DNA from 2 places in the Priestia sp. HNGD-A6 genome. Region 2 is predicted to be linked to the other one. Evidence: a T-box and tRNA genes for the amino acid it is inferred to sense, from the RefSeq annotation. Region 2 holds a T-box; the other holds one or more tRNA genes.
The links. A T-box is a leader RNA that pairs with one kind of tRNA and senses whether it is charged. The one in region 2 lies ahead of SCI76_RS17150 (valine--tRNA ligase), so its partner is inferred to be a tRNA-Val.
Positions count from the first base shown of each region.

Region 1: it has a tRNA-Val gene. The T-box ahead of SCI76_RS17150 (valine--tRNA ligase) is inferred to sense a tRNA for this amino acid. The anticodon was not compared.

Region 1 is NZ_CP138621.1:2,549,008-2,564,725, forward strand. Features, by position in the region: gene tsaD (tRNA (adenosine(37)-N6)-threonylcarbamoyltransferase complex transferase subunit TsaD) at 1-309, opposite strand, end outside; gene rimI (ribosomal protein S18-alanine N-acetyltransferase) at 306-755, opposite strand; gene tsaB (tRNA (adenosine(37)-N6)-threonylcarbamoyltransferase complex dimerization subunit type 1 TsaB) at 769-1,467, opposite strand; gene tsaE (tRNA (adenosine(37)-N6)-threonylcarbamoyltransferase complex ATPase subunit type 1 TsaE) at 1,464-1,934, opposite strand; tRNA gene SCI76_RS12805 (tRNA-Asp) at 2,155-2,230, opposite strand; tRNA gene SCI76_RS12810 (tRNA-Met) at 2,235-2,311, opposite strand; rRNA gene rrf (5S ribosomal RNA) at 2,336-2,451, opposite strand; rRNA gene SCI76_RS12820 (23S ribosomal RNA) at 2,520-5,455, opposite strand; rRNA gene SCI76_RS12825 (16S ribosomal RNA) at 5,681-7,232, opposite strand; tRNA gene SCI76_RS12830 (tRNA-Gly) at 7,314-7,387, opposite strand; tRNA gene SCI76_RS12835 (tRNA-Arg) at 7,392-7,468, opposite strand; tRNA gene SCI76_RS12840 (tRNA-Leu) at 7,559-7,644, opposite strand; tRNA gene SCI76_RS12845 (tRNA-Leu) at 7,667-7,749, opposite strand; tRNA gene SCI76_RS12850 (tRNA-Lys) at 7,762-7,834, opposite strand; tRNA gene SCI76_RS12855 (tRNA-Gln) at 7,839-7,913, opposite strand; tRNA gene SCI76_RS12860 (tRNA-Asp) at 7,925-8,000, opposite strand; tRNA gene SCI76_RS12865 (tRNA-Val) at 8,030-8,105, opposite strand; tRNA gene SCI76_RS12870 (tRNA-Glu) at 8,130-8,204, opposite strand; tRNA gene SCI76_RS12875 (tRNA-Ser) at 8,214-8,304, opposite strand; tRNA gene SCI76_RS12880 (tRNA-Asn) at 8,308-8,382, opposite strand; gene SCI76_RS12885 (SprT family protein) at 8,517-8,966, opposite strand; gene cmpA (cortex morphogenetic protein CmpA) at 9,076-9,192, shown strand; gene SCI76_RS12895 (Tex family protein) at 9,250-11,424, opposite strand; gene SCI76_RS12900 (PP2C family serine/threonine-protein phosphatase) at 11,509-12,114, opposite strand; gene sigB (RNA polymerase sigma factor SigB) at 12,114-12,908, opposite strand; gene rsbW (anti-sigma B factor RsbW) at 12,874-13,359, opposite strand; gene SCI76_RS12915 (anti-sigma factor antagonist) at 13,356-13,688, opposite strand; gene SCI76_RS12920 (PP2C family protein-serine/threonine phosphatase) at 13,748-14,758, opposite strand; gene SCI76_RS12925 (anti-sigma regulatory factor) at 14,772-15,173, opposite strand; gene SCI76_RS12930 (STAS domain-containing protein) at 15,177-15,533, opposite strand; gene SCI76_RS12935 (RsbT co-antagonist protein RsbRA) at 15,536-15,718, opposite strand, start outside.
Region 2 is NZ_CP138621.1:3,360,024-3,375,741, forward strand. Features, by position in the region: gene hemA (glutamyl-tRNA reductase) at 1-719, shown strand, start outside; gene SCI76_RS17110 (inner membrane protein YpjD) at 734-1,567, shown strand; gene hemC (hydroxymethylbilane synthase) at 1,581-2,513, shown strand; gene SCI76_RS17120 (uroporphyrinogen-III synthase) at 2,513-3,286, shown strand; gene hemB (porphobilinogen synthase) at 3,304-4,284, shown strand; gene hemL (glutamate-1-semialdehyde 2,1-aminomutase) at 4,301-5,590, shown strand; gene spoVID (stage VI sporulation protein D) at 5,738-6,877, shown strand; gene ysxE (spore coat protein YsxE) at 6,955-8,004, shown strand; gene SCI76_RS17145 (hypothetical protein) at 8,016-8,213, opposite strand; T-box leader at 8,444-8,688, shown strand; gene SCI76_RS17150 (valine--tRNA ligase) at 8,771-11,413, shown strand; gene SCI76_RS17155 (folylpolyglutamate synthase/dihydrofolate synthase family protein) at 11,510-12,808, shown strand; gene SCI76_RS17160 (DUF420 domain-containing protein) at 12,965-13,522, shown strand; gene SCI76_RS17165 (hypothetical protein) at 13,708-13,902, shown strand; gene SCI76_RS17170 (A24 family peptidase) at 13,899-14,654, shown strand; gene SCI76_RS17175 (SPOR domain-containing protein) at 14,773-15,718, shown strand, end outside.

The DNA.
Region 1 (15,718 bases), 810 kb from region 2:
TGCTAGCGCTTTGGCTGCATTTACGCCAATAAGAAGTGCTCCCACAAGCCCTGGTCCTTCCGTTACAGCTATTGCATCTATATCTGCAAACGTCAAGTTCGCTTGATTTAAAGTTTCTTCAACTACTACTGTAATTTGTTCTACATGATGACGAGATGCAATTTCCGGTACGACACCGCCAAATCGTTTATGGCTTTCTATTTGAGAGGCCACCACATTGGCTACAATTTCATGACCGTTTCGAATCACAGCTGCTGCTGTCTCATCACAGCTTGTTTCTAATGCTAAAATTAATTGATTTTCATTCATAAATTCACCCACATAACTAATGCATCCTCATTGTTATCAGAATAATAATTCTTACGAATACCTCCAGGTTTAAAACCTAGCTTTTGATACAATGATTGTGCAATATGATTAGATACCCTAACTTCTAATGTCATTGACGTAGCACCTAGTTTTCGAAGAACGTCCATCACGTTGCGCAGCAGCAATTCACCGAGTCCCTTGCCTCGGTAGTCTGGCAATAGCGCAATGTTGGTTACATGTGCTTCGTCAATAACAATCCACGTTCCGCAATAACCAATAATATTTTCCCCTTCTTCCATCACAATGTAGGTTGAAAATTGATTATTGGTTAACTCATTTTGAAATGCTTCTGCACTCCAAGGTGTCGTAAAAGACTTCTCTTCGATTTTCACTACTTGATCAATATCTTTAACTTCCATTAAACGAAACTTAATTGTTAGTTTCATGTTATACCTTCTTTTATCCTTTTTGCTGTGAAGCAAGCCAGTTGGCTTCTGCTTCAGCTAAACGAATGTAGTTCGGAACAAAAGTATGCACAGACTGCGGCTCTTTCTTCATTCCTAAGAAAGCCAATTCACTTGGTCTTGGGTTAAACTGCTGAACATGGGCAAATACAGCTTGTTCACTCAACACTTCTTTTAACGCCTCTTCATGCATGGAAAGATCATTGCCTATGAATAAAATAGGTTTGTTGTATGACTTTAAATGTTCCGCCCAGTCCTTATTAATAACAAGTCGATCACTTTCAACTTCTACAAGACCTCGTTCGTTATTCCATTCATATAGTCCTGTATAAAGCTGCTGACGGCGCGCATCAAATAACGGAGCAATATATCCATCAAAATAACGACCGTTTGCTGCTAGTGCCTCAAGGCTAGATACACCTATTAAAGGAATATTTAAAGTCCAAGCAAGTGTCTTGGCAATGGTAACACCAATGCGTACACCGGTATAGGACCCGGGACCGTGTGCCACTACAATACGGTCTAGCTCGCTTGGCGCAATATCACAATCTTTTAACAAAGATTCCACAGCGTTCATCACACGAACAGAGTGATTCTTTTTTAGATTCGTAATAATTTCTCCAATTACTTTGTTTTCTTCAACGACAGCAACACCCATGACAAAATTGGATGTATCAATGGCTAACATTTTCATCTTTTAAAAAGCTCCTTACATATTTCAACGTACCGACTGCCTATCGCTTTTACAAGGATTTTACGAGTCGTTTCGTTTTCATGGTAAATATTGATTTGAATATATTCATTAGGAAGCTGCTCTTCAATCAGGTGAGCCCACTCCACGACCGTCACGCCATCTCCTTCAAAATACTCATCGAACCCTAGGTCTTCAAATTCATCCCCTAGACGGTACACATCCATATGGTAAAGAGGAAGGCGACCGCTTTTGTATTCTTTAATGATAGTAAATGTCGGGCTATTCACATTGCGTTCAATTCCTAAGCCTTTAGCTAAACTTTTTGTGAATGTTGTCTTTCCAGCTCCCAAATCACCTTCAAGCAGCAGCACGTCACCAGCTTCTAATAAAGTTGCTAGACGAGCAGCCAGCTGATTAGTTTCATCAGGAGACGTAGACATAAACGTAAATTCATTAATCTCTGTCATTCATTCAGAACCTCATTTCAATCTGTATATATATATTGTAAACGTTGTGGACTATACATATCCAGTAAGAAATCCAACAATCTTTAACATCGCAATTCTACAAAGAAATTTCTTTGTATATAAAAAATTCCTTAGGATTGCTCCTAAGGACGGTAAAGTTTTATATAAAAATGGTTCAAACAATAAAAAAGACGAAACACATTGTTTCGTTTCTAAAACATGGCGGTCCCGACGGGAATCGAACCCGCGATCTCCTGCGTGACAGGCAGGCATGTTAACCGCTACACCACGGGACCATGTTGGTTGCGGGGACAGGATTTGAACCTGCGACCTTCGGGTTATGAGCCCGACGAGCTACCGAACTGCTCCACCCCGCGATGATAAAAAAGCAAAATAAAAATGCCTAGCGATGTCCTACTCTCACAGGGACAAAGTCCCAACTACCATCGGCGCTAAAGAGCTTAACTTCCGTGTTCGGTATGGGAACGGGTGTGACCTCTTTGCCATTATCACTAGACATTTATATGAGATTATTCTCTCAAAACTAGGTAACAGATTGCTGAGTAAAGCTTACGCTTTTAAAGTTTGGTTAAGTCCTCGATCGATTAGTATCAGTCAGCTACACATGTCGCCACGCTTCCACCTCTGACCTATCAACCTGATCATCTTTCAGGGATCTTACTAGCTTGCGCTATGGGAAATCTCATCTTGAGGGGGGCTTCATGCTTAGATGCTTTCAGCACTTATCCCGTCCACACATAGCTACCCAGCGATGCCTTTGGCAAGACAACTGGTACACCAGCGGTGTGTCCATCCCGGTCCTCTCGTACTAAGGACAGCTCCTCTCAAATTTCCTACGCCCACGACGGATAGGGACCGAACTGTCTCACGACGTTCTGAACCCAGCTCGCGTACCGCTTTAATGGGCGAACAGCCCAACCCTTGGGACCGACTACAGCCCCAGGATGCGATGAGCCGACATCGAGGTGCCAAACCTCCCCGTCGATGTGGACTCTTGGGGGAGATAAGCCTGTTATCCCCGGGGTAGCTTTTATCCGTTGAGCGATGGCCCTTCCATGCGGAACCACCGGATCACTAAGCCCGACTTTCGTCCCTGCTCGACTTGTAGGTCTCGCAGTCAAGCTCCCTTGTGCCTTTACACTCTACGAATGATTTCCAACCATTCTGAGGGAACCTTTGGGCGCCTCCGTTACATTTTAGGAGGCGACCGCCCCAGTCAAACTGCCCACCTGACACTGTCTCCCGGCCCGATCAGGGCCGCGGGTTAGAATTTCAATACAGCCAGGGTAGTATCCCACCGACGCCTCCACCGAAGCTAGCGCTCCGGCTTCTCAGGCTCCTACCTATCCTGTACAAGCTGTACCAAAATTCAATATCAGGCTACAGTAAAGCTCCACGGGGTCTTTCCGTCCTGTCGCGGGTAACCTGCATCTTCACAGGTACTATAATTTCACCGAGTCTCTCGTTGAGACAGTGCCCAGATCGTTACGCCTTTCGTGCGGGTCGGAACTTACCCGACAAGGAATTTCGCTACCTTAGGACCGTTATAGTTACGGCCGCCGTTTACTGGGGCTTCGATTCAGAGCTTCTCCCAAAGGATAACCCCTCCTCTTAACCTTCCAGCACCGGGCAGGCGTCAGCCCCTATACTTCGCCTTGCGGCTTCGCAGAGACCTGTGTTTTTGCTAAACAGTCGCCTGGGCCTATTCACTGCGGCTCTCTCGGGCTATACACCCTACCAGAGCACCCCTTCTCCCGAAGTTACGGGGTCATTTTGCCGAGTTCCTTAACGAGAGTTCTCTCGATCACCTTAGGATTCTCTCCTCGCCTACCTGTGTCGGTTTGCGGTACGGGCACCTCCCGCCTCGCTAGAGGCTTTTCTTGGCAGTGTGGAATCAGGAACTTCGGTACTATAATTCCCTCGTCATCACAGCTCAGCCTTTATGATGAGCGGATTTGCCTACTCATCAGCCTAACTGCTTGAACGCGCATATCCAGCAGCGCGCTTACCCTATCCTACTGCGTCCCCCCATTACTCAAACGGCGGGGAGGTGGTACAGGAATATCAACCTGTTGGCCATCGCCTACGCTTTTCAGCCTCGGCTTAGGTCCCGACTAACCCTGAGCGGACGAGCCTTCCTCAGGAAACCTTAGGCATTCGGTGGACAAGATTCTCACTTGTCTTTCGCTACTCATACCGGCATTCTCACTTCTAAGCGCTCCACCAGTCCTTACGGTCTGACTTCACAGCACTTAGAACGCTCTCCTACCACTGACATCTAAGATGTCAATCCACAGCTTCGGTGATACGTTTAGCCCCGGTACATTTTCGGCGCAGAGTCACTCGACCAGTGAGCTATTACGCACTCTTTAAATGGTGGCTGCTTCTAAGCCAACATCCTGGTTGTCTAAGCAACTCCACATCCTTTTCCACTTAACGTATACTTGGGGACCTTAGCTGGTGGTCTGGGCTGTTTCCCTTTTGACTACGGATCTTATCACTCGCAGTCTGACTCCCATGGATAAGTCTTTGGCATTCGGAGTTTGACTGAATTCGGTAACCCGTTGGGGGCCCCTAGTCCAATCAGTGCTCTACCTCCAAGACTCTCACAACATGAGGCTAGCCCTAAAGCTATTTCGGAGAGAACCAGCTATCTCCAGGTTCGATTGGAATTTCTCCGCTACCCACACCTCATCCCCGCACTTTTCAACGTGCGTGGGTTCGGGCCTCCATTCAGTGTTACCTGAACTTCACCCTGGACATGGGTAGATCACCTGGTTTCGGGTCTACAACCACATACTAAACGCCCTATTCAGACTCGCTTTCGCTACGGCTCCGCCTTATCAGCTTAACCTTGCATGGGATCGTAACTCGCCGGTTCATTCTACAAAAGGCACGCCATCACCCGTTAACGGGCTCTGACTACTTGTAGGCACACGGTTTCAGGATCTCTTTCACTCCCCTTCCGGGGTGCTTTTCACCTTTCCCTCACGGTACTGGTTCACTATCGGTCACTAGGTAGTATTTAGCCTTGGGAGATGGTCCTCCCAGCTTCCGACGGAATTTCACGTGTTCCGCCGTACTCAGGATCCACTCAAGAGGGAACGAAGTTTCAACTACAGGGTTGTTACCTTCTTCGACGGACCTTTCCAGGTCGCTTCATTTACTTCGTTCCTTTGTAACTCCGTATAGAGTGTCCTACAACCCCAAGAGGCAAGCCTCTTGGTTTGGGCTAATTCCGTTTCGCTCGCCGCTACTCAGGAAATCGCATTTGCTTTCTCTTCCTCCGGGTACTTAGATGTTTCAGTTCCCCGGGTCTGCCTTCAATATCCTATGTATTCAGATAAAGATACTGTTCCATTACGAACAGTGGGTTTCCCCATTCGGAAATCTCCGGATCAAAGCTCACTTACAGCTCCCCGAAGCATATCGGTGTTAGTCCCGTCCTTCATCGGCTCCTAGTGCCAAGGCATTCACCGTGCGCCCTTTCTAACTTAACCATTAGCGAATAAATGGTACAACATAATGTTGTGTTATTTATTGGTTTGATTAAAGAAAAGTTTCACTTTTCCTCAGCAATTACTGTTATCTAGTTTTCAAAGAACAATCGCAACCAAAATTCTTCTTATCTAGTAAGAAGAAAGTAGTATGCTTTCTATAATTGAGAGATTGAACTCTCAAAACTGAACAAAGTGTCAAAACGTACGTCATGTAAAAATCCTTAGAAAGGAGGTGATCCAGCCGCACCTTCCGATACGGCTACCTTGTTACGACTTCACCCCAATCATCTGTCCCACCTTAGGCGGCTAGCTCCTTACGGTTACTCCACCGACTTCGGGTGTTACAAACTCTCGTGGTGTGACGGGCGGTGTGTACAAGGCCCGGGAACGTATTCACCGCGGCATGCTGATCCGCGATTACTAGCGATTCCAGCTTCATGTAGGCGAGTTGCAGCCTACAATCCGAACTGAGAATGGTTTTATGGGATTGGCTTGACCTCGCGGTCTTGCAGCCCTTTGTACCATCCATTGTAGCACGTGTGTAGCCCAGGTCATAAGGGGCATGATGATTTGACGTCATCCCCACCTTCCTCCGGTTTGTCACCGGCAGTCACCTTAGAGTGCCCAACTAAATGCTGGCAACTAAGATCAAGGGTTGCGCTCGTTGCGGGACTTAACCCAACATCTCACGACACGAGCTGACGACAACCATGCACCACCTGTCACTCTGTCCCCCGAAGGGGAACGCTCTATCTCTAGAGTTGTCAGAGGATGTCAAGACCTGGTAAGGTTCTTCGCGTTGCTTCGAATTAAACCACATGCTCCACCGCTTGTGCGGGCCCCCGTCAATTCCTTTGAGTTTCAGTCTTGCGACCGTACTCCCCAGGCGGAGTGCTTAATGCGTTAGCTGCAGCACTAAAGGGCGGAAACCCTCTAACACTTAGCACTCATCGTTTACGGCGTGGACTACCAGGGTATCTAATCCTGTTTGCTCCCCACGCTTTCGCGCCTCAGCGTCAGTTACAGACCAAAAAGCCGCCTTCGCCACTGGTGTTCCTCCACATCTCTACGCATTTCACCGCTACACGTGGAATTCCGCTTTTCTCTTCTGCACTCAAGTTGCCCAGTTTCCAATGACCCTCCACGGTTGAGCCGTGGGCTTTCACATCAGACTTAAGAAACCGCCTGCGCGCGCTTTACGCCCAATAATTCCGGATAACGCTTGCCACCTACGTATTACCGCGGCTGCTGGCACGTAGTTAGCCGTGGCTTTCTGGTTAGGTACCGTCAAGGTACGAGCAGTTACTCTTGTACTTGTTCTTCCCTAACAACAGAGTTTTACGACCCGAAAGCCTTCATCACTCACGCGGCGTTGCTCCGTCAGACTTTCGTCCATTGCGGAAGATTCCCTACTGCTGCCTCCCGTAGGAGTCTGGGCCGTGTCTCAGTCCCAGTGTGGCCGATCACCCTCTCAGGTCGGCTATGCATCGTTGCCTTGGTGAGCCGTTACCTCACCAACTAGCTAATGCACCGCGGGCCCATCTGTAAGTGATAGCCGAAACCATCTTTCAATCATCTCCCATGAAGGAGAAGATCCTATCCGGTATTAGCTTCGGTTTCCCGAAGTTATCCCAGTCTTACAGGCAGGTTGCCCACGTGTTACTCACCCGTCCGCCGCTAACGTCATAGAAGCAAGCTTCTAATCAGTTCGCTCGACTTGCATGTATTAGGCACGCCGCCAGCGTTCATCCTGAGCCAGGATCAAACTCTCCGAAGAAATGTTTGACTTGCTCATTTAAAAAATAAAAATTAACGTTGACGTTTGTCGCTTTGTTCAGTTTTCAAAGTTCAATATATTTGGAGCGGGTGATGAGAATCGAACTCACGACATCAGCTTGGAAGGCTGAGGTTTTACCACTAAACTACACCCGCAATATGGCGCGCCCGAGAGGAGTCGAACCCCTAACCTTTTGATCCGTAGTCAAACGCTCTATCCAATTGAGCTACGGGCGCTTCTTATGATATTTACCGCCGTTGTTTTGGCGACTTTATTATAATATCATTTCTATTTTCTTATGTCAACACTTTTTTAAAAAGTTTTTTTGGTGCGGCCGAGAGGACTTGAACCTCCACGGGGTCGCCCCCACTAGGCCCTCAACCTAGCGCGTCTGCCATTCCGCCACGACCGCTAAATACATAAAATGAATAAGATGCGGGTGAAGGGACTTGAACCCCCACGTCGTAAAGACACTAGATCCTAAGTCTAGCGCGTCTGCCAATTCCGCCACACCCGCAAGAAATGAAAATGAGCCATGAAGGACTCGAACCTTCGACCCTCTGATTAAAAGTCAGATGCTCTACCAACTGAGCTAATGGCTCTTTATGGCTGGGCTAGCTGGATTCGAACCAACGCATGACGGAATCAAAATCCGTTGCCTTACCGCTTGGCGATAGCCCAATAATTTAAAATGGCGGTCCCGACGGGAATCGAACCCGCGATCTCCTGCGTGACAGGCAGGCATGTTAACCGCTACACCACGGGACCATCCAAAATTATGTATAAAACAGTCAAAATGGTGGAGGATGACGGGATCGAACCGCCGACCCCCTGCTTGTAAGGCAGGTGCTCTCCCAGCTGAGCTAATCCTCCACAGGATATGTAAATAAAAATCAATGGTGACCCGTACGGGATTCGAACCCGTGTTACCGCCGTGAAAGGGCGGTGTCTTAACCGCTTGACCAACGGGCCATTATAAAATGGCGGAGAAGGAGGGATTTGAACCCTCGCGCCGCTTACACGACCTACACCCTTAGCAGGGGCGCCTCTTCAGCCACTTGAGTACTTCTCCATATGGCTCCACAGGTAGGACTCGAACCTACGACCGATCGGTTAACAGCCGATAGCTCTACCACTGAGCTACTGTGGAATAATATTTATCAGACTTCTTACATTGTAATCGACATTATATGTAATGTCAATAAGTTTTTGTAATTTCTTTGCCGTTTATTTGAGACGGCTTTATTAATTTACCATAATGAATCTATTTTAGTCAAGCATCTTCTACATTTTTTTTAATTTACCTTTACACTTCCCACAAACATATTTAACTGTGTTCACTTTTCTTTTTCGAACATATTTTTGATCACACTGCATACATACATATATGTGCTCTTTTTTCTTTCCATCACTTTCTTTTTTCAATGCCTGACAAAATCGAGGTGCGTCTACTTCTTTCATTAACCTTTTAAAGTCTTGATCTCCATGCTTATACCCTTTCCCCTCAATATGCAAATGATAGTGACAGAGCTCATGTTTAATAATTTCTACTATTTCTTGTGTGCCATATTGTTCAAAGTATTTGTAGTTTACTTCTATATTAGATGTACGTAACAAATACCTTCCGCCTGTCGTACGTAACCGAGAATTAAAAGTGGCTTCATGACGAAATGGTTTGTGAAACAGCTTCAATGAAATTTCTTCTACAAGTATTTGTAAATCCTTATCATTCATCTTATATACTCCTCTACTGTATGAAATCACCTGACTAGCTCTTTGGGCATACACTTCATTACATACTCACTATTCACCTTATCATAAATGAAAAGGAGTGATTGTCCTTATGCCAATGTGGCTACAAAAACAAATGAGGCGCGCTTATTCTGAAAAAGACCGCGCACAAATAAAATTGCTCAACCAATGTTGGTTTTTTTATCAAAAAAATAATTCCGCTTCTTAAATCACTTCTTTTTACAAATAAAATTGCCTTTTCAGAAAATCTGAAAAGGCAATTTTATTATTGATGGGGCGGAATCATCGTCAGTGCAACTCTTCCTTTTTTCATATCTACGTCTTCTACCCACACATTCACCAAATCTCCTACTGAAACGACATCGAGGGGATGCTTAACGTACCGATTCGTTAATTTAGAAATATGGACTAGACCGTCTTGCTTAACTCCTATATCGATGAACGCTCCGAAGTCTACGACGTTTCGCACCGTTCCTTCAAGCTGAATACCTTTTGCTAGATCCTCTAGCTTCAAAATATCCTGACGGAGCAAAGGTTTTGGCAGTTCATCACGAGGATCTCTTTCCGGTCTTACGAGCGCTTCTATAATGTCTTTTAAAGTAAGCTCCCCTATACTTAGTTCTTCTGATATTTCGGGTAAAGAAATATGTTTTAATGCTTCTTTTACTTTCTCCGTTCCAAGTTCAGTCTCTTTCACTTCCGCTTTCTTTAAAAGCTTTTTAACGTCTCCATATGTTTCAGGATGGATACCCGTTCTGTCTAAAGGTTCTTCACCTTCTATAATACGTAAAAACCCAATACACTGCTCATATGTTTTAGCCCCTAGACGCGGAATTTTCTTCAACTGTTTTCGGTTAGAGAATTTTCCGTTTTCATCCCGATATTTTACAATGTTTTGAGCAACTGTCTTATTTAGACCAGCAACGTATTGTAGAAGCGAAGCAGAAGCCGTGTTTGCATTCACTCCTACTTGGTTTACTACTGTCTCTACAATAAAAGTCAGTGAATCATTTAATTGCTTTTGAGACACATCATGCTGATATTGCCCTACCCCTACCGACTTAGGATCGATTTTCACAAGCTCAGCCAGCGGATCTTGCAGCCTTCTGGCAATCGATACAGCGCTTCGCTCTTCTACTTGAAAATCAGGGAATTCTTCTCTAGCAACATCAGAAGCCGAATATACGCTTGCTCCCGCTTCATTCACAATCAAATAATAAACTGGGTTTTCAATTTCTTTAAGAACATCCGCTACAAATTGCTCCGTTTCGCGAGATGCCGTTCCATTTCCAATTGCCACTACTTCAATAGGGTATTCAGCGAACATTTTCTTTAATTTATTTTGTGCTTCAGCTGCTTTTCTCACAGGAGGATGTGGATAAATAACATCAATTTTTAATACCTTGCCTGTTTCATCGACTACAGCTAATTTGCAGCCTGTTCGAAAAGCTGGATCTACTCCTAATACCACTTTACCTTTCAATGGAGGTTGGAGAAGAAGTTTTCGTAAGTTTTCAGAAAAGATGTGAATGGCTCTTTCTTCCGCTTTTTCTGATAGGTCTTTACGAATTTCGCGTTCAATAGATGGTTCTATTAAGCGTTTATAAGCATCTTCTATAGCTGAGATGATATAACCTTCAGCTGAAGAATCCCTTTTCTTGATTACTTCTTTATGTAAATATGAAAGAATACGATCTGTAGGCGCGTCAATACTCACTTTTAAAATACCGTCTTTTTCTCCTCTATTCATAGCTAAAATACGGTGAGGAACGATTCGCTTTACCGCTTCTGTATATTCATAGTACATTTCATAGATATTTTTTTCATCTTTTTCCGGATCTTTGACTGAAGTAACAATTATGCCATCTTTTACAGTGGTCGTACGAATCCATTGACGGTAAGATGCTTCGTCAGAAATTTGTTCCGCTACAATGTCTAGGGCTCCCTGAATAGCTTCGTCAGAAGATTGAACTCCTGCTTCTTCATTTATGTATGTTTGCGCTTCAATGTTTACGTCAGAATTCGGGAAACTTAGTAGCCACTGTGCTAATGGTTCAAGACCTTTTTCTTTTGCTACAGTTGCTTTTGTACGTCGTTTTTGCTTAAAAGGGCGGTATAAATCTTCTACTTGCTGCAATTTCTTCGCTTGATGAATTTGAGCAGCCAGTTCCTCAGTTAATTTCCCTTGCTCTTCAATTAATCGGTGAACTTCCTCTTTACGCTCCTCTAAATTCATTAAGTAGTTCCAGGAATCTAAAATATTCCGGATTTGGACTTCATCCAAAGCACCAGTTTGTTCTTTTCTATATCGAGCAATAAAGGGAACTGTATTACCATCTTCTACTAAAGCAATTACGTTTTGTACTTGCTTGTGTGAAATCTCTACCTCTTTACTTACACGTTGAACAATTTGATTATCTAATTTCGTTGCAACAGACACAGCTTATCCTCCTACCTAAATGAAACTTTGTCTCTATTGTAACAAAACTCACATGCAATAACACATGTGAGCTAAAAAGAAAGGCTATGCAGTTGGAAGATGACCAGCGATATACGTAATATCGTCATTATGAGATCGAATTGCTGCCTGTAGGCGTGTCGACAATTGATCGACATTCATCGAGTTAGCAAAAACAGATTTAATCTCTTTTAATTCTAAGCCATCTGTATGAATCAAAAATTTAGAACCGGAGTCATATGGGAAGGTTTGTGTGCGGAACTTTTGAATTTTCCCTGATAAAAAACCTTGAATTGGCAGAGGGTACGTTAATTTCCCCTCCGGAGAATACAGATAAAAGCGGATATTACCTACATTTGTGTAATGAAATTCGTTATGTTTTTTATCAATTTTCAAAATAGCTACTGCTGCGCCTCTTGTATGTCGAGTAGCCTTGTTGCACTTAGAAATAATCTCATCTACATCTAGATGATGATGAGCTTTCGCTACATCCGTAACAGCTACAGAAGCGGCTCTGGCTTGTTCACCGCTTCCTAATCCATCTGCCACTGCACATAGAAAATAATCATCCGTTTCTTTGACATAGTAACTATCTCCACAACACACGTTCCCTTGCTTTGGCTCTTGATATATATGAGTTTGAATCGACTTTGTATTCGGGTCTACTGTCATCACGACATATACTCCGAATCGTTAGAATCTGAGCGAGCTGCAGTCCTTAGCTTATCAAGCGCTCTTCTTTGCAGTCGAGATACATGCATTTGAGAAATCCCTAATTTCTCACCGGCATCTTTTTGACTCAGATTTTCAATAAATGTATAGCGAATTACTTCTTTTTCTCTATCGCTTAATACATGAAGAATCTTTTCTAACACTAAGCGCTGATCAGTTTTCTCATAACCCGACTCTTGTTCACCTACTAAATCAAGGATTGTAACAGTACTTCCATCAGAGTCTGCTTCAATAGAATGATCAACAGACAACGCTTGATAACTTTGCCCCATCTCCATCGTTTCTAAAATTTCTTCCTCTGTCACTCCGATATGATCAGCAATTTCTTTTACTTGAGGAGATCGCTGTAAACGGGTTGTTAGCTCTTCGACAGCTGCTTTAATTTTAGGACCTAATTCTTTGATGCGGCGCGGTACGTGAACACTCCACGTTTTATCGCGTAAAAATCGCTTAATCTCTCCAATGATTGTAGGAACAGCAAACGATTCAAAACTTCTTCCAAATGAAGCATCATACCTTCTAATAGCTCCTAACAGTCCTAGCATCCCTACCTGCACAATATCTTCATGTAAGCTTCTGCCTTTTGAATAACGACGTGCAATAGATTCAACAAGGTTCTTGTAATGTACTACTAGATCACTTTGTGCTTCTTCATCCTGCGTTTTTTGAAAGCGCTCAATTCGTTCCTGAACCTGTTCTTTAGTTAATTTCATAGGTTGAGACTGTGTTTTCATCACTCTCCACCTGCTCTCTTTGCACATACTTAGTCATCATTAGCGTTACACCTTTTGAATTGACCATTTTCACTTCGTCCATTAGTGTTTCAATTAAATATAAACCAAGTCCACCTTCAGGAAGAAATTCAACTTCTTTTGATGTTTCATAAGGTCCTATATGTTCCTTAAGCTCTTCAAAATTAAAGCTTTCGCCTTTATCGACCACCATGATTTCTAAACGGTCATCAAATAAACCAAAACCTACTCTCACTTCACCATTTTCTTCATTCTTGTAAGCATGCTGTACGGCATTTGTACATGCCTCACTCACAGCAATTTTCATATCTTCAATTTCATCATAAGAAAAACCCATCCGATTCGCTACACCAGACAGCGTCAGTCGAATAATCGCTACGTAGTCTGGCTTAGCAGGAATCTTCATCTCAACAAAGTCATAAGGCTGTTTCATTTTACGCCACCTTCTACTTGTGAATTCACGTTTAAAATGTCTGTGAGGCCCGTAATATCAAATAAGCGCTTGATGCGCTCTGATACACCAACAAATTTCAAAGAGCCGTTATTTTTCTTATTAGCTTTTAACAATGCAATAAATACACCTAGTCCTGTACTATCCATGTATGATACATCGGTTAAATCAACTATAATTTCTGGTTCGTTATGTTCAGTAATTTCCATGAACTTTTCTTTTAGCTTAGGTGCTGTATATGCGTCAATCTCTCCAGCCAGCTTAATACGATATGCTTGACCGTCCTTTTGTATATCTATTTTTAAATTCATCGTATTAGTAGACCCCCTCTAATTTTGTGCTATCTTTTCTGTACCCTTATTTAGAATACTTAAACTAAACTCTTCAAAATAATCAATGTAAAGTCATCCCTCAATTGAAAATGCTGTAATTTTTCCAGCTCTTTATATACAGATTCTACAATTTCTTGAGGAGACAAATGCATGTATTTTCGAATTAATTTTATGATGTCCAATCTTTCGATAAATCCTTCTTCAGTTCTGCATTCTGTTACACCATCTGTTAACAGAACAATCATATCGCCTTTTGAAAGCTGCTGCTCGTACTGAAGATATTTCACATGGCGATCGACTCCTAGCACGAGTCCTTTTGCTTCCAAATCTTCAAATGAATCAGCTTTGGCATCATAATAAAAGCCTGGCTCATGCCCTGCAGATGCATAATCAAATAAGTTTGTCTCGGGATTATAACTTCCGTAGAACATCGTAATAAACATACTTGGATCTACGTTTCTCTCTACAATATTATTCAAGTTCTCCAATACGTAACTTGGATTTTTTCTTGAGTCCGGTAAGCTGTCCATTGCATACTTGATCATAGACATACACATTGCAGCTGGAATTCCTTTTCCAATCACATCGGCAATGGCAATACTTAACCCACCGTGCTCTTCTTCTACAAAGTGAAAATAATCTCCGTTCATCTGTTTAGCAGGTACGCTAATCGCGCCAATTTCTAAAGTTGAACTAGCCGGAACCTTTGTCCCTAACAGCGTCTGCTGGACGTTAGCGGCAACTTCGATTTCAGAACGAAGTTCCCGCTGCTTATTTTTTAATGTTTGATGCTCACGAAGAGCAAGACCGTAGCTAATCATTACCTCAAGTAAAAAGTCCAGAGAATGCAGCACTTTTTCTGGAATATCAGAATAAATTTCTTCAATCACTTCTTTATGAATGCTCACAATATCTTCTGGCGATATTTCATTCTCTAAAGATTTTCTACTTAGTTTTTGTCCTTGATACAAAATTTGTTCATTTTGTGTTTGGATATAGTTCCCCAAAATATCTTTGTATAAATCTCTCATCTCTTTATCAAAAGACATTATCTATTTCCTCCTACCGGAGCCACTTAACTGCTTTAATCTCAGTACCTTCTCCGACATTTGTTTCGATGTCAAACTCATCCATCAATCGTTTTACCCCAGGAAGCCCAGCTCCTAGTCCACCCGATGTTGAGTATCCATCTTCCATTACTTTGCGAACGTCGGGGATACCTGGCCCTTCATCTGTTGCTACGACAAGAAGACCGTTTTTTCCTCCACGATTTAATTTCTCAATATAGATTTGACCCTTACCCGCATATAGGTAAATATTACGAGCTAATTCAGAAATGGCGGTTGTAATACGAGCTTGGTCAACTGTTCCAAACCCTAGCTCTTTCGACACATTTCTACCTAATTGGCGTGCCGCTACGATGTCCCATTCTGTTACGATTTTTACGCTGGATTGGAATTCCATATACTAATCCCCCAATTCCGATTGGAGTTTCTCAAGACCTTTTTCTAAATCGAGTGCAGTAAGAACATCGTTTAGGCCAATCCCTAACTCAACAAGTGTAATAGCTACTGCAGGCTGGATACCTGTTAATACTACTCTGGCCCCCATCAAATTAGACATGCTAACCACGTCACCTAACACTTTTGCGATGAATGAATCGATCATATCAATTGAAGTTAAATCGATTACCACTCCTTTTGCTCCAGTTTGATGAATTTTACTTAGCAAATCTTCTTGGAATTGAATAGCCGTTTGATCATCCAGCTCCCATTGAATGGATACCAATAAGTAGTCGTACAATTTCAAAATGGGTATTCTCACGTTTATTCCTCCGATTCTATATCAACTATTTTCCGCTCAGTCATTTCTAACGCAAACTCTACACCTTTTTTTAATGAGTTTTTCGTAATAATTTCATTTAAGTTAATACCTAAGTTCACAATAGTCTGAGCAATTTCCGGACGAATTCCTACTAACAAACACTTGGCTCCAACCAAACGTACGGC
Region 2 (15,718 bases):
AAGTAACGGTAGTGAATCGAACATTTGAAAAGGCACAGGAGCTAGCAAACCGTTTTTCTGGAGAAGCCAAACCATTTGCTGATCTTCAACATGCTTTAAGCGAAGCAGATATTTTAATTAGTTCAACAGGAGCTAATGACTATGTAGTAACGAAACGAATGATGAGTGAAGCAGAGCGTACGCGTAAAGGTCGTCCATTGTTTATGGTAGACATCGCCGTTCCGCGTGACTTAGATCCAGAACTAGATGAGCTAGAGACGGTCTTTTTATACGATATCGACGATTTAAACGGGATTGTAGAATCTAATTTGCAAGAGCGTCAAAAAGCTGCGGATGAAATTGAAATTATGCTTGAAGCTGAAATTGTTGCTTTCAAGTCTTGGCTTGGTACATTAGGCGTTGTACCTGTTATTTCTGCACTTCGTCAAAAAGCACTTACCATTCAAGCTGAAACGATGAAAAGCATTGATCGTAAGCTCCCAGATTTATCTGAGCGTGAGCGCAAAGTGTTAAATAAACATACAAAAAGTATAATTAATCAACTTCTTCGCGATCCAATTTTACACGCGAAAGAATTGGCTGGAGAGAAACATGCTGAAGAGTCTTTAGAGCTGTTCATGAAGATTTTTAATATTGAACAGGAAGTTGCTTTGCAAAAAGAAAAAGAAGAGCAGCTTCATACATCGATTACGTCTCATTCAGTAGCTTATCAGTCTTAAGTGAGGATTGAATAATGGTTGATATGGAATTAACCAGAATCTATGAATTGATTGTGATTTTATACGCGGTGAGCGTTTTATTATATTTTATTGATTTTGTACAAAATAACCGGAAGGCAAACTCGATAGCCTTCTGGTTACTTTCTATTGTATGGGTTTTGCAAACAGCCTTTTTAATTTTACGAATGTTTGAGACGGGAAGGTTTCCTATTCTTACTGTTTCTGAAGGGCTGTATTTTTACGCGTGGGTGTTAATTACTCTTTCACTTGTGATTAATCGCCTGTTCCGCGTTGATTTTATGGTGTTTTTTACAAATGTGATTGGTTTCTTAATTATGGCTATTCATACGTTTGCTCCACTTGAAACATACACGGCTGTCCAGTCGGAGCGCCTTGTGTCAGAATTATTAATCATCCATATTACCATGGCTATTTTATCTTACGGCGCTTTTTCAGTTTCTTTTGTTTTTTCTGCTCTGTATCTTGTTCAGTATAATTTATTGAAAAAGAAGAAATGGGGCAAGCGCTTGCTAAGAATTGAAGATTTAACAAAGCTAGATTACATGTCCTATGTATTAATTTTAATTGGTGTACCGCTGTTATTGCTTTCGTTAATCTTAGGAATCATATGGGCTTATATTAAATACGTAGATTTTCATTGGTACGATACAAAAGTGTTAGGTTCATTTTTAATGTTTGTTGCATACAGCGCTTACTTGTATGCTAGACTGCGTAGAGGTATTCAAGGAAAGGCAATCGCGATGTGGAATATTGGATTGTTCTTAGTCTTACTTATTAATTTCTTTTTATTTGGCAGTTTATCGAATTTTCACTTTTGGGGTTCGTAATTAGGAGGACAACATGCGAAAAATTATTGTCGGCTCTCGTCGAAGCAAACTTGCGTTAACACAGACCAAGTGGGTCATTGAACAGTTAAAAAAACAAGGTCTTCCTTTTGAGTTTGAAATTAAAGAAATGGTGACAAAAGGGGACAAAATTTTAAATGTAACGCTGTCCAAAGTAGGCGGTAAAGGTCTTTTTGTAAAAGAAATTGAACAAGCCATGTTAGATAAAGAAATTGATATGGCCGTTCATAGTATGAAAGATATGCCGGCTGTTTTGCCAGAAGGATTAACGATTGGATGTATTCCTTTACGAGAAGATCACCGTGATGCGCTTATTTCAAAAAATGGTGAGCGATTTGAGGAGCTGCCAAGCGGTGCTGTGATTGGGACAAGCAGCTTGCGTCGAGGGGCACAGCTTCTATCTATGCGTTCAGATATCGAAATTAAATGGATTCGAGGAAATATCGATACACGCCTAGAGAAATTAAAAAATGAAGATTACGATGCGATTATCTTGGCCGCTGCAGGACTATCTCGTATGGGCTGGTCGAGAGATACGGTCACTCAGTACCTAGAGCCGGAAATAAGTGTTCCTGCTGTAGGACAAGGAGCTTTAGCTATCGAATGCCGAGAAAATGACGATGAATTATTATCGCTTCTTCAAACTCTAAATCATGATGAAACGGCTCGTGCTGTTAGAGCTGAACGCGTATTTTTAAAAGAGATGGAAGGCGGATGCCAAGTGCCGATTGCGGGATATGGGCGTATAGTAGACGGTGGAAATATTGAGCTAACGTCGCTAGTCGCATCTCCTGATGGCAAAACGATTTATAAAGAGCACATTACGGGAAAAGACCCCGTTGCTATCGGTTCAGAAGCTGCTAGTCGCTTAACATCTCAAGGAGCTAAGCTTTTAATTGACCGCGTAAAAGAGGAGCTGGACAAATAATGAGTCATGAGGCTCCTCTTTTTTTGAAAAAAGTTTTGATTACAAGAGAAGCGAAGCAGGCTCATTCATTTGCAGCACAGATTAAAAAGCTTGGAGGCATACCTTTAAGCTTACCAGTCCTCACGTTTGCACGTTCTAACAATGAAAAAGAAGTGGAAGATGTCCTGCTGTCGATTGACTGTTTTGATTGGATTGTTTTTACAAGTCAAAACGGCATTTCTTTTTTCTTTGAATGGCTAAAAGAGTTAAATATCAGTCGGAGTGCTTTAAAAAGATTAAAAGTGGCTGCGGTTGGAGAAAAAACCGCAAAATTGCTGGAAAAATACGATGTTAACGTGCAACTTGTTCCAAAAGAATACGTTGCCGAATCACTTCTTGAGTCGTTAAAAGCAAATGTGTTACATCACGAGCGAGTTCTCCTTGTACGAGGACAATTAGCCCGCTCTGTTTTAAAAGATGGGTTAAAAGAGTGTGAGGTAACGGATTTAGTTGTATATCAGACCATTCGAAATCAAGGCTCTGAACGCTTGGTTAAGCAACATTTAGAAACAGGAATTGATGCCATTACTTTTACAAGTTCTTCTACAGTGAGATTTTTTGTCGAGTTAGTTAAAGATATTCCGAATTGGCTTGAGCTTATAAATGAAACCAAAGTTGTTTGCATCGGTCCTATTACGAGTCAGACAGCGAGCGAATATGGAATTAAGCATCTTGTTCCTAACACATACACAATAAATGGTATGATAGATATGTTGGTTAGTTGTTTTGAATAATAAAGGAGGATTTTAACATGAAAGATTTACAATTTACACGTCATCGTCGTCTTCGTAATTCTGTAAATATGCGTGCGCTTGTACGTGAAACACATTTACATCCGGAAGACTTTATATATCCTATTTTTATTGTAGAAGGTGAACAAAAAAGAAATGCTGTAAAATCAATGCCAGGTGTGGATCAAATTTCTTTAGACTACTTGAATGATGAAATCCAAGAGTTAGTCGATTTAGGAATCAAGTCAGCTATGGTATTTGGTGTTCCCGCTGAAAAAGATGCGGTCGGCTCACAGGCATACCATGACCACGGAATTGTCCAAAAAGGTATTCGTCAAATTAAAGAAAATTTTCCAGATTTTGTTGTTATCGCAGATACATGCTTGTGTCAATACACAGATCATGGCCACTGTGGTGTAATTGAAGACGGAAAAATCTTAAACGATCCTAGCCTTGACTTACTAGCGCGTACAGCGGTTAGTCAAGCTAAAGCAGGAGCGGATATTATTGCGCCTTCAAACATGATGGACGGTTTCGTGGCAGCTATTCGCCACGGTCTAGACGAAGCTGGATTTGAAGATGTGCCGGTGATGTCTTATGCTGTTAAATATGCATCTGCTTTTTACGGACCATTCCGTGATGCAGCGCATTCTTCTCCTCAATTTGGAGACCGTAAAACATATCAAATGGACCCAGCTAATCGCTTAGAGGCACTTCGAGAAGCGGAATCTGATGTCGAAGAAGGAGCAGATTTCTTAATTGTAAAACCAGCTCTATCATATTTAGATATTATGCGCGATGTGAAAAATACGTTTAATTTACCTGTAGTGGCTTATAATGTGAGCGGTGAATATTCAATGATTAAAGCGGCAGCTCAAAACGGCTGGGTAAATGAAAAAGAGATTGTTCTTGAAAAATTAATTAGCATGAAGCGTGCAGGAGCGGATTTAATTGTAACGTATCATGCTAAAGACGCAGCACGCTGGTTATCTGACAAGTAATTAAGGAGGCTTACACATGAGAAGTTATGAAAAGTCAAAAGCAGCTTTTTTAGAAGCGCAGCAACTAATGCCGGGTGGAGTAAACAGTCCTGTTCGTGCATTTAAATCAGTAGATATGGATCCTATTTTTATGGAACGAGGAAAAGGCGCTACGATTTACGATATTGACGGCAACAAATATATTGACTACGTCTTATCATGGGGACCTTTAATTCACGGACATTCCAACGATCAAGTAGTTGAAGCAGTAAAAAAAGTAACGGAATCTGGTACAAGCTTTGGTGCACCAACATTAATTGAAAATGAGCTCGCTAAAGTTGTGATTGAGCGCGTTCCTTCAATCGAAATCGTCCGTATGGTGAGTTCAGGTACGGAAGCAACGATGAGCGCACTGCGTTTAGCGCGTGGCTATACGGGCCGCAACAAAATTTTAAAATTTGAAGGCTGTTACCATGGACACGGTGACTCTCTTCTCATTAAAGCTGGCTCAGGCGTTGCAACGTTAGGCCTACCAGATAGCCCGGGAGTGCCTGAAGGAATCGCTAAAAACACGATTACAGTGCCGTACAATGATTTAGAAAGCGTACAATATGCTTTTAAAGAATTCGGAGATGACATTGCCGGAGTAATCGTTGAACCGGTAGCAGGAAATATGGGTGTGGTACCGCCGCAGCCAGGTTTCTTACAAGGGCTTCGTGATATCACATCAGAATATGGCTCACTGCTCATTTTTGATGAAGTAATGACAGGGTTCCGCGTAGCGTACAACTGTGCACAGGGCTACTACAACATTACGCCTGACTTAACTTGCTTAGGAAAAGTAATCGGTGGTGGTTTACCAGTAGGTGCTTACGGTGGTAAAGCTGAAATTATGGAGCGAGTTGCACCAAGCGGCCCGATTTATCAAGCAGGTACATTATCAGGTAATCCGCTTGCGATGACAGCTGGATACGAGACATTAACACAGCTGACACCTCAATCCTACGATGAGTTCATTCGTAAAGCAGATCGCTTAGAAGAAGGATTGATGGCAGCAGCTGAAAAATATGATGTGCCGTTTACCGTAAACCGAGCTGGTTCAATGATCGGTTTCTTCTTCACAAACGAACAGGTCATAAATTACGAAACAGCGAAAACATCGAATTTAGATTATTTTGCAGCTTACTATCGTGAAATGGCTAATGAAGGCGTGTTTTTACCTCCTTCTCAATTCGAAGGAATGTTTTTATCAACTTCTCATACAGATGCAGACATTGAACATACAATTGCAGCAGCTGAAAAAGCTTTTTCAAAGTTGCGTGGATAAACAGCTAAATAGAAATAACTTTTATAAAGAAGCTTACGGAGGATTCCGTAAGCTTTTTTAGTTTTCAAGACATATTTTAATTTATTTGTTCATACATCTTTAATGACCGCGCTATTACCTGGCGGGTGTTGGAAGGGGGAGAACAATTTGTCGCAGGATAATTTATCATGTCTGCGTTTTTCCGTAGAAGAATCAGTATGGTTTCAAAAAGGACAGGAAGTCTCACAACTTTTGTCTATCTCCTTAGAGCCTCAAGTATCTATTCAAGAATATGACCAATATGTGTCTATTCGAGGAGCATTACAATTAACAGGTGAATACGAAACGTACGAGGGAGAGCACTCGTTACGCGAATATACAAATGAGAATCAAGTGCAATCTATCTCTGTCCGTGAAGACGGAACGGCTGAATTATCACATCAATTTCCTGTTGATATTACCATTCCTAAAAATCGTATTCAAAGTATTGAAGATGTATATGTATCTATTGATTTATTTGATTATGAATTACCAGGCACAAATCAGCTGCAGCTAATGGCTGACTTGTCCATCACAGGATTGTACGGGGAACAGCATGAAGAACAAGAACGAGAAGAAGAGGAAGAGTTTGCGGAAGAACAGCACATCGTCTCCTATGAAGAAGCAGACGATGCTGAAGAGGTATATACTGAAAACTTTGCTCAAGAAGAAGAGAAACAAGAGGAGCAAGAGTTTGACGTAAGCTATCGTGAAGCTCCCGCACTTTTAGAGGCAGAGGCTATTGAAGAAGATCATTCAGAAAAGCCTCCTAGTTATTTTTCATCTGTATTTAAAAAAGAATCTCGTGCTGAGCCGGTCGTGGAATATGAAGAGGAAGCATATGAACCATTTGAAGTCGAAGTGAAAAAAGAGGCACCAATCGAGGAAGAAAGAGAAGACAACGTGATTGAGCTCTTTCAGCTTCGTCAAGAGCAAGAAAGCTTCGAAGAATCGCAAGCTAGTGAATTAAATACGTATGCTGACGTTCAACAAGAGGCTGAGCAAGAAAAGGAAAAGATTATTGTTGAATTTCGGAAAGAAGAAAATGAAAGCGGCCGAAATGAAAACGCCCTTTATTTAACAAAGCTCTTTTCGCGGGAAGAAGAAGCTTTTTCAACGTGGAAGCTTTGTATTGTTCAAGACGGAGATTCGCTTGATACGATAGCAAACCGCTATAATACGAATGTACAAAACATTTTACGAGTGAATAATTTAGGAGATGAATATGAGCTGGAAGAAGGAAGCATCTTAAATATTCCCGTTCGTTAAAGTCGGAAAGAAAACAGTTTTGACGCATATAATGTCTTAACTGTTTTCTTTATTTTTTACGAGGAAGGAGAATATAGATGCAGCGGACAGTAGCAGACTACAAAGTATTGTTAAAAGAATATGACTTAGATGTTGACTTTATCGAAGACTACGGAAAAGTAAAAAAAGTCTATACAAAAACTGGCGTATTTGCGCTTAAAGAAATGGCGAATCATCAAGAGCGAAATCAGAACTTCATTCAAAAGTTGCAGAACGTGTATCAAAAAGGGTGGATGGGCTTTGTCCCTATTTATCAAACGAAGCGTTCTCAGCCCATTGTTTCAGATGAAAGCGGCTCGTATTACTTAATGCCGTGGCTCCCAAATAACCCAACCGAAGAGCGTGATATTCGATATCATAAATTATTTCAAGAGCTTGCTAAGCTTCACGGCGCTTCGGCGCAGGAAGTAGAAGTAAAAAAAGAAGATATAGAAAATCATTATACATCGATGAAAGAAACGTGGGAAAAACGTCAGGAAGAGCTGAAACAGTACGTAGTAGAATGCGAGAAGAAAGTGTATATGTCCCCGTTTGAATTGCATTACTGTACATTTTATTATGAAATGACAAGAGCGCTTGAGTTTGGTTTTGGAAAGCTCGATCAGTGGAACGATGAAATGGAAGAAAAGGAAAAGATCCGGCTAGTTACGTCTCATGGAAAGCTATCGGCTAAACATTTTATCTATGACGAACGGGGAAATGGTTTTTTTATTAACTTTGAACATGCAAAAGATGCTTCACCGATTTATGATTTGGTCTCATTTTATTTCCGTACTCTTCGCACGTACCCAGTAACTACCTATGACAGCTATGAGTGGTTTAGTACGTATGAAAAACATTTTGCTCTCAGAGAAGAGGAAAGACTGCTTTTGCACAGTTATTTAGCGTTTCCAGAGCCCTTGTATCAGTGTATCGTTCAATATAGGCAGCATAAAGAAAGTAAAACGGAGCTTGAACATATGCAGTCATTTATTCGAGCATACTGGCTGACGAAAAACATTGAACAGCTCAATATTAAAATATTTGAAGTAGATCAGCAAAAAAAAATGGCAGCGGAAGCAGCTGCACAAGCCCAAGCGAACGAATAGCGCTTGGGTTTTTAAATCCAGTCCGAATATAAAGCAACCGCTAGTATGGCAAGCAGTGCCAACAACAGTACATCAAAGGTTGTGGGGAAGAATAGTGTACGTATACCTTGAAAAATTGTTAAAGGAACAATAAACTGTCCACAAGCCGCTCCTGCTGTTTTGAGCCACCGCTGCAGCTGATACGAATTTACATTTATTCGTTTCTTCATTTGTACATGCCCCTTTCAATCCACGTGCCCAGGTTAAAGTAAGTATATGAAAAAAGAAAGAAATGGTGCCATTTTTTTGAGCGGACTTTTCATTTTATTTCCAAAATTAGCGAGTGAATGAAAAAATAAAGAGCAGAACAAAAAAATTATGAATATAATCATAAAAAAATGGAGAAGATTATTGACGATTCAACATTTTTTCATATAGTATAATTAAGAGAAATTCATACATAAATACAGTGAATAGGAAGAGTACGGGATGTTCGTCTTTCAGAGAGAGAAATCAGCTGCTGTGAGATTTCTTAAGAATGTGCACTCGGAATGTCGCCTATGAGTAGCTTTTTTGAACAGCTGCATAGCTCAGTAGAAAAAGCCGGTTAATCAACCGTTATGAAATGAAGTGTATAGGCTTATCAAACGGGATACGTCTATAAAAAAAGGTGGTACCGCGAAATCAACTCCTTTCGTCCTTTTATTAGGAAAGGAGTTTTTTTATGTTTATAAAAGCTTTACACAGTTTCTAAAGACTGAAACTTTATATTATGGAGGTATACATTATGTCTGAAAAAGAAGTGACTCTTCCAACGAAGTATGATCCAAAAGCCGTTGAAGAAAATCGTTATCAGTATTGGTTAGACGGGAAGTTTTTTGAAGCAACAAATGACCCTGAAAAAGAGCCATATACAATTGTAATTCCACCCCCAAACGTAACGGGCAAGCTGCATTTAGGCCACGCTTGGGATACAACGTTACAAGACATCTTAACGCGTATGAAGCGCATGCAAGGCTATGACGTTTTATGGCTTCCTGGCATGGACCATGCGGGGATTGCAACGCAGGCAAAAGTAGAAGAAAAGCTTCGCAGCGAAGGGAAAAGCCGCTACGATCTAGGCCGCGAAAATTTTGTAGCCGAAACGTGGAAATGGAAAGAAGAATATGCAAGCTTTATTCGCCAGCAGTGGTCGAAGCTAGGACTTGGCTTAGACTATTCACGCGAGCGCTTCACGCTTGATGAAGGCCTTTCTAAAGCAGTGCGCGAAGTATTCGTAACGCTTTACAAAAAAGGGTTAATCTATCGCGGAGAATATATTATTAACTGGGATCCAGCTACAAAAACAGCTCTTTCAGACATCGAGGTTATTTACAAAGATGTACAAGGTGCGTTTTATCATATGCGCTATCCGTTGGCAGATGGTTCTGGACATATTGAAATCGCAACAACTCGTCCTGAAACAATGCTAGGAGATACGGCTGTAGCTGTTCACCCTGAAGATGATCGCTATAAGCACTTAATCGGCAAAAAGGTTGTCCTTCCGATTGTAGGTCGTGAAATTCCAATCGTAGGCGATGATTATGTAGATATGGAATTCGGTTCTGGTGCGGTAAAAATTACGCCTGCTCATGACCCGAACGATTTTGAAATTGGAAACCGTCATAATTTAGAGCGTATTTTAGTGATGAATCAAGACGGCACGATGAATGACAAAGCAGGTAAATATGAAGGAATGGATCGTTTTGCTTGCCGTAAGCAAATTGTTAAAGACCTTCAAGAAGACGGCGTATTGTTCAACATTGAAGACCACATGCATTCAGTAGGTCACAGTGAACGAAGCGGTGCCGTTGTTGAACCTTATTTATCAACTCAGTGGTTTGTAAAAATGCAGCCGTTAGCAGATAAAGCAGTAGATCTTCAAAAACAAGAAGAAAAAGTAAACTTTGTGCCTGATCGTTTTGAAAAGACATACTTACACTGGATGGAAAATATTCGCGACTGGTGTATTTCGCGTCAGCTTTGGTGGGGACATCGCATTCCAGCTTGGTATCATAAAGAAACTGGAGAAGTATACGTAGATCATGAGGCTCCAGCAGATATCGAAAACTGGGAACAGGATTCAGATGTATTAGACACATGGTTCAGTTCAGCGCTATGGCCGTTCTCAACAATGGGCTGGCCGGATGTGGATGCAGCTGATTTCAAACGCTACTACCCAACAAATGTGCTTGTAACGGGCTACGACATTATTTTCTTCTGGGTATCTCGTATGATTTTCCAAGGTCTTGAATTTACGGGTAAACGTCCGTTTGACGATGTACTTATTCACGGTCTTGTACGAGATGCTGAAGGTCGTAAGATGAGTAAATCACTTGGTAACGGCGTAGATCCAATGGAAGTAATCGAGAAATACGGTGCAGATTCTCTTCGCTATTTCTTATCTACAGGAAGCTCACCGGGACAAGATTTACGCTTCAGCTTTGAAAAAGTCGAAGCGACGTGGAACTTTGCAAATAAAATTTGGAATGCTTCTCGTTTTGCATTAATGAACATGGACGGCATCACATTTGAAGAGCTTGATTTATCAGGCGAAAAGTCAGTTGCGGATAAATGGATTTTAACGCGCTTAAATGAAACGATTGAGCACGTAACAAAATTAGCTGACAAATATGAATTTGGTGAAGTTGGACGCATTCTTTATAACTTTATTTGGGATGACTTCTGCGATTGGTATATTGAAATGGCTAAACTTCCTCTTTACGGAGAAGATGAAGCAGCTAAAAAGACCACTCGCTCAATTTTAGCTTATGTACTTGATAACACAATGCGACTTTTACATCCATTCATGCCGTTTATTACTGAAGAAATTTGGCAAAGCTTGCCGCATGAAGGTGAATCAATTACAGTAGCTAAATGGCCGGAAGTACGCGCTGAGCTTTCGGATAAAGAAGCTGCTAACGATATGCGTTTACTTGTAGATATTATCCGTGCTGTTCGTAACATTCGTGCTGAAGTGAACACGCCGATGAGCAAACAAGTAAAATTATTTATTAAAGCTAAAGATGAAAATATTCAAAGTCAGCTTGAAAAGAATCGTGCGTATGTAGAACGTTTCTGTAATCCAAGTGAGCTTGTGATTTCAACCGATGTTTCATTAGATGAAAAAGCGATGACTGCTGTTGTAACAGGCGCAGAATTAATTTTACCTCTTGAAGGTTTAATTAATATCGAAGAAGAAATCGCCCGTTTAGAAAAAGAATACGATAAGTTAAACAAAGAAGTAGAACGTGTACAAAAGAAATTAAACAACCAAGGCTTTATTGCAAAAGCGCCTGCTAAAGTAGTAGAAGAAGAGCGTGCAAAAGAGCAAGATTACGTTGAAAAACGTGAAGCTGTTCAGTCTCGTATTGCTGAATTACGCGGATAATCAATGGGTTAATAAACCAACAGAAAAAGCGTGGCTTGTATAGCGACGCTTTTTCTTTACATAATAATAGCGATGGAAAAGAAAGGTGAATAAAAGATGATAACGACATATGAAGAAGCGCTTGATTGGATTCATAACAGACTTCGCTTTGGAATCAAGCCGGGGTTAGAACGAATGGAATGGATGCTAGAGCAGCTTGATTTTCCGCAGCAAAATATAAATGCTATTCACGTTGCTGGGACGAATGGTAAAGGTTCTACTGTTTCGTATTTGCGAAATATGTTAGAAGAAGCAGGGTATAAAGTTGGAACGTTTACTTCCCCTTATATCGAAACATTTAATGAGCGGATTAGCGTGAATGGACAGCCTATTTCAAATGAAGCAATGACCGCTCTTGTTCAGGAAGTAAAGCCTGTAGTGGAGCGACTAGAACATACGGACTTAGGGTCAGCTACGGAATTTGAAGTGATTACAATCATGGCTTTTCTTTATTTCGGCTATCATGATTCAGTTGACTATGTTGTGTTTGAAACAGGTCTTGGGGGACGATATGATTCAACAAACGTTGTGAATCCTATGGTGAGTATTATTACAAACATTGGATTTGATCACATGGCGATACTAGGTGATACGGTAGAAGAAATTGCAGCAGAAAAAGCGGGGATTATTAAAAAAGAAGTCCCTATTATTACTGGTGCAGAGCAAGTAAAGGCGCTTGACGTCATTACAGAAGAGGCAAATTTGAAGCAGGCTTCGTTATTTGTGTTAGGAAAAGAATTTAAAATTGAAAACTATGAGCCCTTAGCAAATGGAGAAGGCTTTACGTTAAAAACGCCGTATGGTATATTTGAACACTTGCAATTAAATATGCTTGGCTATCATCAAGTTAAAAATGCAGCTTTGGCTGTGATGGCCGTTTGTTATTTAAAAGAAAAGAAAAAGCTTTCTATCTCCAATGAGCAAATGATAAAAGGGATTCAGCATACAAAGTGGAACGGCCGCTTTGAGATAGTAAATGAGCATCCTTTAACGATTATTGACGGGGCTCATAATGCAGAAGGCATTGATAGCTTGTTATCTACTTTACGCCTTCATTATGAAGATCGAAACATTCATTTAATCTTCAGCTGCTTAAATGATAAAAGCGCTGATCGAATGGTCCAAGAACTTGAAACAATCGCTGCAAGTATTACATTTACGTCGTTTGACTTTCCTCGTGCTCGCGCAGCTGGGGAACTTTATGAGATGAGTACTCATCGTAATAAGCATATGGACGAGGAGTGGAAAAAAGCAATTGCTTACGTAAAGGAAAAGGCGACAGGTGAACAAGACATGGTCGTGATTACAGGGTCTCTGTATTTTATATCAGAAGTGCGGGCCTTTCTTCTCAAATGAGCAGAAGCAGCAAGTGAAATCTTGCTGCTTTTAACATAATGTAAGAAAGGGATACAAATAATAAGGAAGCACTAAGTTCAAAGTATTGTCACTTTCACCCCCTAGGTAAGTGATATATAATAAACATGTACATCACTAAATAAGGAGATTGTTAACATGAGTAAGAATAATGAAAAAATTGTACCGAAAAGTAATAAAAACTTTACCGGTATTATTCTTACCTTTTCAGTGATAGCGAATGTTATTATCTTACTGCTATTCTTTTCGAATATTGGCTATCAAGGAAAAGTAAGTTTTGATTTGACTATCTTTCCACGGTTAAATGCTATTTTGAATAGTTTTACGTTTATTTTTTTAGTTGCAGCGTTGATTTCAATCTTTAGAAAAAACATCAATGCTCATAGAGGGTTTATCTTAGCGGCATTCACTTCTACACTGCTCTTTTTAGTTTCATATTTAACGTTCCACTATATCTCAACGGAAACAGCTACGTTTGGTGGAGAAGGAATTGTTCGTCCCATTTACTTCTTTATTTTGATCACACACAGTTTCTTAGCAGCGATTATCGTTCCGCTGGCACTGTTTGCACTTGTGTGGGGCTGGACAATGCAAGTTGAAAAACATAAAAAAATTGTGCGATGGACAATGCCAATCTGGCTTTATGTAAGCCTTACAGGTGTAATTGTCTACTTATTTATGGCTCCTTACTATTAAAAAACGTCTGCTTTTGCAGACGTTTTTTTATGCTGTTTTTGTTTTTTAGTGGTATAATCCTTATTACCTATAAAAGGTGTGTTTTAAGGAAGGAGGCATACAGAATATGACTTTTATGGGTATTAAGATTCAGTTTATTAATGAAGGAGCTGTTTGATACTAATCAATAAAAGAGAGGTGTGGAAATGAATAAACTGTCAAAAGAGAATAAAGGACTTTCTCTCACGCAAGTGATTATACTGGTTATCGTAATAGGTCTTCTAGCAGCTTTTCTCATACCGTTTATTGGCAGCTATTTAAAAGGAAAAGATACATTGCCCCATTCAAAAGAAAATCTACAGTTAGTATTCTATACCCCTGAAATGGAAGGAGTCGTATGAGTATAATTTACCTTTATCTATTCGTTTCAGGTATCACTCTAGGTTCATTTTACAACGTAGCAGGCCTTAGAATTCCTCAGGGAAAATCTATTTTATCTGCAAGATCTCATTGTCCACACTGTTTATACGTTCTTTCTCCACAACAGTTAATCCCCGTAGTCTCCTACATTAAAAATGCAGGAAAATGTAGTATGTGTCGCAAAAAAATCTCCTTCATCTACCCGTTCGTAGAATTTTCGACAGGAAGTTTATTTGTATATGCTTTTTTAAAATTGAATATGACGTTAGAACTGATTGTCATATTAACTTTTGTTTCTTTTTTAACAATTATCGTTGTCTCAGATATAGCCTATATGATTGTCCCAAATAAGGTGCTGCTTTTCTTTTTGCCTATCTTTCTTCTTGAGCGTCTTTTCATTCCATTAACTTCGTGGAGTGATTCTTTAATGGGAGGAGGAATCGCATTTTTTCTCCTCTTTCTAATCGCATTTCTCAGCAGAGGAGGCCTTGGAGAAGGAGATATTAAATTGTATGGTTTGATTGGTATTGTGCTTGGAGTAAAGCTTGTTTTGCTATCACTTTTTTTAGCTATATTAATAGGCGGAACCGTTAGTATAGGAGCATTGTTAATGAAAAAGGCAAAGGTAGGTGTACCAATTCCTTTCGTTCCTTTTATTTTTATAGGGACAATCGCTGCTTATTTTCATGGAAACGAATTGATAGATTGGTATGTTAGCAACTATTTTTATTGAGCTTCAAGTCTTCGACAAAGTTAAAATTTCTGTAACTAAATAGCGAAAACCTTTTGTAACAAGACGACAAATGTCTTGTTATTTTTTTTTTCTTCTATGATAGCATGGAAAAAAGTGTATGTTTTATGTCGGTTTACCTCAGCTTACAACCGGTACTAAGACTACGTTAACTAAAGGCGGTGGGGCAGTGGACAAGCAGGAACGAAAAATTTCAATTAAAATCAATGGTCAATCTAAGGATGAGAAGGATGAACAAGCGCCGGAAAAAGACGAATTTACGTGGGTTCTTCCGGAACCGGCATCCAAAGATTCTCATGTGGAAGAAAATAAAGTGGTGTTTATTGAAGATGTAAGAAATGAAAAGAAGAAAAAGCCGCGATTACATCCTAAAAATGTTTCGATTAAAACAGTAAACGGCGGTGTGATCAAACGAACGGCTGTGATTGTATTGCTAGCAGTCGGAATAGGCAGCGGCATTGGTATGGTTGGTGTGAAAATGATGACAGGAAGCGAACAGCCTGTAAGCAAAGCACAAACAAGTGAGCGAGCGAAAGAAGAAAAAGCTGCTCAAACAGCGTCTGCCACTGAAAGTGTTGGTAAAGCTGAAAAGAAAAGCGAACAGGAATCGAAGGATACGTCAGCTGCTGCTTCTACTTTAGACCCTTTTTCCTTTTACATTGTGCAAGCAGGTGCTTTTTCATCAAAAGCTGCTGCAAATAAAGCAATGGATAAATGGAAAGAAGAGAACGAAGCAGGCGAGATTTTTTCACCTAAAACCTATTCTCTTGTCGTTGGTGCTGCCACTGGAGAGGAAAAAGCAAAGGCACTTAGTAAAACGTATAAACAACAAGGTAAAGATGTATATGTAAAGTCTTATGAAATTAAGCCCACTAGCGAATTAGGGAAAAAAGATCAAACGGTTATAACAACAGCGCAGCCGTTTATGGCTAATCTCTTAGATCAATCTGTTAAAGCGATTGAGGGAGAGCGGGTAGCCGATATCAAATCTTTGAAAAAAGAGCTGACAAAAGTTCAGAAAGAAGCGTCAAATGAAGACATTAAAA